2 linked regions of the Caballeronia sp. LZ062 genome follow. Each later gene encodes a partner of the first gene's protein in a complex. Links are inferred from orthologs where the notes say so. Each region holds a gene or a part of one and is shown in the gene's direction. Other genes may lie near its edges.

Evidence for each region. The genes of interacting proteins can lie anywhere in the genome.
Region 2: the proteins of P9239_RS17260 (region 1) and fliS are in contact, whole or in part, in a crystal structure (PDB 5MAW), measured with the Bacillus subtilis proteins. The link is inferred for Caballeronia sp. LZ062 from one-to-one orthologs.

Annotation. Positions count from the first base shown.
Region 1 is NZ_JARTWB010000002.1:2,396,285-2,399,294, forward strand. What follows is about bases 51-2,991. They hold P9239_RS17260 (flagellin), read left to right. Parts: upstream 51-926; coding sequence 927-2,057; downstream 2,058-2,991. Other genes in these bases: P9239_RS17255 (WbqC family protein), read left to right, coding at 51-709; fliD (flagellar filament capping protein FliD), read left to right, coding at 2,238-2,991. Outside these bases: P9239_RS17250 (class I SAM-dependent methyltransferase), read left to right, coding at 1-17; more of P9239_RS17255, read left to right, coding at 14-50; more of fliD, read left to right, coding at 2,992-3,010. UniProt on the Bacillus subtilis protein: Flagellin is the subunit which polymerizes to form the filaments of bacterial flagella. Assembly into flagella requires FliW. Acts as a homeostatic autoinhibitory regulator to control its own cytoplasmic levels.
Region 2 is NZ_JARTWB010000002.1:2,732,652-2,735,450, forward strand. The notes cover bases 29-2,758. They hold fliS (flagellar export chaperone FliS), read left to right. Parts: upstream 29-1,048; coding sequence 1,049-1,468; downstream 1,469-2,758. Other genes in these bases: fliE (flagellar hook-basal body complex protein FliE), read left to right, coding at 281-649; P9239_RS18795 (flagellar protein FliT), read left to right, coding at 1,500-1,829; P9239_RS18800 (flagellar hook-length control protein FliK), read left to right, coding at 1,876-2,758. Outside these bases: flagellar basal-body MS-ring/collar protein FliF, read right to left, coding at 1-9; more of P9239_RS18800, read left to right, coding at 2,759-2,799. UniProt on the Bacillus subtilis protein: Essential for filament assembly. May act as a facilitator of flagellin (hag) secretion. Antagonizes translational repressor CsrA indirectly.

The DNA of each region.
Region 1 (3,010 bases):
TCATCTGCGGCAAATGAAAGTCGCGATCATGCAGCCTTACTTTCTGCCCTATATCGGCTACTTTCAGCTGATCGGGGCAGTCGACGTGTTCGTCGTCTACGACAACATCAAATACACGAAGAAAGGCTGGTTCAACCGGAATCGCTTCCTGCAAAACGGCGGCGATGCGTATTTCAGCATTCCGCTCGTCGCCGATTCCGATTCGCTCGATGTCGTCGCGCGCTCGATCGCCCCTTCTTTCGACCGGCAAAAGCTGCTCAATCAGATACAGGGCGCATATCGGCGCGCGCCGCATTTCGCGCAAGGGTTCGAATTGTTGCGCGAATGCGTCGAGCAGGAAGAGCGCAATCTTTTCCATTTCCTGCATCACTCGATTCGCGCGACGAACAAAAGGCTTTCGCTCGACACGCGGATCGTCGTTTCGTCGACATTGCCGATCGACCATTCGCTTCGCGCGCAGGACAAGGTGCTGGCGATATGCGGCGCACTCGGCGCGACGACGTACATCAACGCAATCGGCGGCACCGCGCTTTATTCGGCGCCGGATTTCGCCGAACGCGGAATCGAGCTGCGTTTTTTACAGCCGCGCGCGCTCGAATACCGGCAGTTCGGCGAGCCGTTCGTGCCCTGGCTTTCCATTCTCGACCTTTTGATGTTCAACCCGGCTGACGAAGTTGAGGCCATGTTGGGCGAATTCGATCTCGTTTGAGCGACGCGACACGGGCGCCAACCCGGCGCGCGACCGCGCAGCAGGGCGGCGCAAACCGCGCAAAGCATCGTCCAAAAAATTTCTGAATTGCCTCAACGTCGAGCCTAAAGTTTTCTTCGAACGCCGCCGAAAACCTAAACAAGCGGCCAAGCAACTAGCCGCCCCGACCAAAAACGGCGTTGTTTGAGATACAGCGCCAGACCCTTGGAGATTGAAAATGATCGGTATCAACAGCAACATCAACTCGCTGGTTGCCCAGCAAAACCTGAACGGCACGCAAAGCGCACTGTCGTCGGCCATCACGCGTCTTTCGTCGGGCAAGCGCATCAACAGCGCAGCAGACGACGCAGCCGGCCAGGCAATCGCTTCGCGCATGACCTCGCAGATCAACGGCCTGAACCAAGGCGTGTCGAATGCGAACGACGGCGTGTCGATGACGCAAACGGCATCGAGCGGTCTTAGCCAGATCACCGACAACCTCCAGCGTATTCGCCAGCTGGCTGTTCAGTCGGCAACCGGCTCGCTGTCGCCGAGCGACCAGACCGCGCTGCAAAAGGAAGTCGCCCAGCGTATCGCTGAAGTGAACCGCATTGCATCGCAGACGACTTACAACGGCACGAACGTGCTGGACGGTTCGGCAGGCGTGGTGAGCTTCCAGGTTGGCGCGAACGTCGGCCAGACGATCTCGGTCGACCTGAGCCAGAACGTGTCGTCGGCCAAGATCGGCGGCGGTTTCGCGCAGTCGGGCACGGCCATCGGTTCGATCACGGGCCTGAGCCTCGACGCATCGGGCGCAGCAACGACCGGCACGGCAGCAATCACGACGATCAACGTTCTCGCGGACGGCAAGGGCGGCTTCACGTACACGGACCAGAACAACCAGGCGATCACGTCCGGCGTGGCAACCGCCTCCGAACTCTCCGTGACGGCTGCTTCGGGCACGACCCCGGGTTCGATCGCGTTCAAGACGCCGACGGCTGCAACCAGCGCGCAGACCACGCAACTTGCGTCGCTCAACTCGAACAACAACCCGCCGCTCGTTTCCGCCATCGACATCAGCACGACCAACGGCGCGAACGGTGCAATCGAAGCGATCGACAACGCGCTGAACTCGGTCAACGCCATTCAGGCAAACCTGGGCGCCGCGCAAAACCGCTTCACGTCGATTGCCGCCACGCAGACGCAACAAGCGACGAACCTGTCGTCGGCACAATCGCAGGTCACCGACGCGAACTTCGCGCAGGAAACCGCGAACCTGTCGAAGGCTCAAGTGCTGCAACAAGCTGGTATCTCGGTGCTGGCTCAAGCCAACTCGATGCCGCAGCAGGTTCTGAAGCTCCTCGGCTAAGCATTTCGCCGACGCTGTAAGGCGCGCATTCGCTGTCCAATGCGCGCCGCTGTAGAAATAGCCGCAACAAGAAGCACCGCAGTCAGCGCCCGGGGAGCTCGTCTCCCTGTGCGCATTTCCGGGAGATGACGACTCCCGCCCAATTCGAACGATCGCGAACACGTAAGCACCGGAGTACACATGACCACCGTAGCCACGACAACGGGTTCCACTGTCGATCCGACGAGCGCCGTCCAGCAGGCGGCGCAGTCCATCATCAGCGGCTCCACGAACTCGACGATGGATGTCAACTCGCTCGTGAGCGCGATCGTCAACTCGAAGGTCGCAGGCCAGACGGACGCGCTCAACAACAAGAAAACGACCGATAACACGCAGCTCACCGCCATCGGCACGCTGAAGTCGATTCTCTCGTTGCTGCAAAGTTCGCTCGCGAATCTCGCGAACGGCACCACGCTCTCCCAGTTCACGGCCACCGCCAGCGGCAAGGGGCTTTCGGCCACCGCGGCGACCGGCGCGGTGACGGGCAGCTACGCCGTGAGCGTGCAGAACATCGCGGCGTCGCAGTCCATCACGTCGGGCGCCTTCCAGTCGACCGATACGCTCGGCACCGGCTCGTTGACGTTGAGTGTCAACGGCAAGAGCAGCACCATCAAGATCGACAGCACCAACGACACGCTATCGGGCATCGCCTCGGCGATCAACTCGGCGTCGGACAATCCGGGCGTCACGGCGACCATCGTCAACGGCACGGACGGCGCGCACCTCGTGCTGCGCTCCTCGTCGACGGGTTTGGCCAACGGCATCAACGTCGCGGTCAATGCAGACGACAGCACGTCGTCGATCAACAAGCTGGCAGTCACCACGACGACCGTGGCCGCCAGCACGACGACCGATCCCAACGATTCGACCAAGACGATCTCCACGCCCGCGCAGACCTCCATCGGCGGGTCGAC
Region 2 (2,799 bases), 340 kb from region 1 along the record:
CGTTTCCATTTAGCGTCGAAGCTCCGAATCTTGGCTTCTTCCCGCGCCGCGTTGTCGTCGGCGGTTAAGGAAGTCTTTTCACGAGACGGATTATCCGCACTCCCTTGCAAGTCGATTCGGTGAATAGAGCGGGGTTTTCCCCGTTCTTCGCGCGCTTTGGAAAGCGGCCCGCTGCTAATCTTTTTCATACCCGGACAAGCCTTTTTTACCGGCCCGTCCGAGCCGGCCAGACGCCGGCATTTCCACGGTCTGCATCAACTTGCTGTCAAACGGAGTCAATATGAACTTTCCGATCAATCCGCTTTCCGCCGCCATGAGCGCCATTCAGTCGATGTCGGCGCAAGCCGCCGGCGGCGCGGGCAGCGCGGCCACTGTGGCTTCCGGCGCGGTGACCGGACAAACCGCTGGTTCGGGCGCGGCCACCGCGAGCAGCTTCGCGGACGCGCTGAAGTCGTCCATCGACAAGATCAGCGACAACCAGAAGACGGCGCTCAACGAGGCGCATGCGTTCGAAATCGGCGCGCCGAACGTTTCGCTCAACGACGTGATGGTGGACATGCAGAAGGCGAACGTCGGCCTGCAGTTCGGCTTGCAGGTGCGCAACAAGCTCGTGAGCGCGTACAACGACATCATGCAGATCTCCGTCTGACGCTGCCGAAAGACCGCGGCGATCCCGCCCTTTGATCCTGGTTCGGCCCTGCCTCGGCCCTCAAACCCTTGCGCCCTAAAGCTTTTCCCCGTTTCTCCGATAACCCCGTTAGCAGCCCGGCGAACGACGGTTCGCTCACGAGAGCAAGCCGCGCAGTCGCTTTCGACCGGTCTGGATGCATGCGCGCCGGGAAAAGCCGGCGCGGGGATGAGGCGCTTGGCGCCGCGTCCGATGTGCTGCACGGGAATTAGGTTGCAGGCGGCGCGGGTGAGGGCTTCGAGCCACGCTCGCCGGCTGCAGTGATTTGCACGGACGAGACGGGGCCGCAGACGCGCACGAAAGCGCGAACCGGCCGACCGGGGCGGAAAGACGCAACACTCGTCGAGACAGGAGCCATCGATGTTTTCGCAGGGACAGGCGGGAGCCAACGCATATGCGCGCGTCGGCGTTCAGACCGGCGTCATGGGAGCCAGCCCGCACCGGCTCATCGTGATGCTTTATCAGGGCGCGCGGCAGGCCATTGCGCAGGCGCGGATGCATACGCAGCAGAACAACGTGGGCGCGCGCGGCCAGGCGATCGGCAAGGCGATCAGCATCGTCGAAAGCGGGCTGCAGCAGGCGCTGAACAAGGACGCGGGCGGCGAAATCGCGCAGCGGCTCGACGCGCTCTATTCGTACATGACGCGCCGTCTCTTGCAGGCGAACATCGAGCAGAGCGAGACGATGCTGGTCGAAGTCGACAATCTGCTGGCGACGCTCGAAGAAGCGTGGGTCGGTATCGGACCGGAAGTGGCGCAAATGACCGCCGCAGCCGTCTGAATGGAAATCGGTGGGCGACTGCCGCAGAAGAATGAAAACGACAGAAGAATACTTCGCTCACTACGAAGCCATTGCCGCGCTGTCCGCCCAGATGCTGATGGCGGCGCGCGAGGGCGACTGGAGCGATTTGAAAGCGATGCAGGGCACGTATCGCGACCTCGTCGAGCAGTTGAAGGACGCCGACCACGGTTCGGCGCTCGACGAGACCGCGCGGGCGCGCAAGCTGGACCTCGTGAAGAAGATTCTCGCCGACGACGCCGCTATCCGCGATCTGACATCGCCGAGCCTCGCGCGACTGTCGGCGCTCTTCGCGGTCAATAGCCCGGCGCGCGTCCTGAAAAAGATGATCGGACTGCGTTAGGCAGACACGCCGCGACGTTTCGCGGACGCAATTGAGGAATCTGGGCATGACAGGATTCGACTCCGCGATCGCAACGCTTCTGGCCGGCCGCACCGACCTCGTTCTTTCCGCGATCCGCGCGGCCGACGCGGTGAACGGCGCCGCAGGCACCGCCGCCGGACGCACGACGACGCAGGCGGGCACGTCCGCCACCGTCGATACGCCGGACACGCCCGCATCCGGCACGGCGGGCGCGAACCCGGTCGCATCGGCGCAGACCGAGCTTTCCAGCGTCGCGCGCACGCTCGACGTGATCTCGCGCTTGTCCGGCGCGGCGTCGGCCGTCATCGGCGACGCGCCGTTGTGGCCGACGCCGCCGCGCCCCGCGAGCGCCTTCGCCGCGCTCACCACCGGTCTCTTCGACACCGCTTTTTCATCGAACGCAGCCGCCGTCGCGGCCGCGCGCGCCGCGAGCCAGAATTTGCCGCCGCTGCCCGCGTCCGTGCTGGCGGGCGAACTGGCGAAGACGGTCGGCGAAAGCGGGCTTTTCTACGAATCGCATCTGGCGCAGTGGCTTGCGGGACAGCGCAGCGCCGCGTCGCTCGCCAGCGAGCCGCAGGCCCGCGTCGATCCGCGCGCGCTGTCGCTGCCGTTCGATCTCGCAAGCGAGAGCGCACCGGACGCGGCACCTGCTTTCCCGGCTTTCTCCGATTTTCATGACGCCGCGCCGACGCCCCCACGCGTCGTCGAGATGCCGCAGACGCCGCAGCAGGCGGCGGCGCTCGCGGCGTCCGTGCGCGACGCACCCGCGTCGGCGCTGTCCCATTCGCAGAGCGGAAGCGCAAACACGGGCAATGCGGGCGCACATCCGGCGCCGTCCGAATCGGCGATGCAGGCGTCGGTGGCGGCGGGCGTGCATCCCGCGACGCTCGATATCGTGCGCCAGCAGCTCGATCTTCTCGCCAATGGTCAGTTCCGCTGGCAGGGCGAG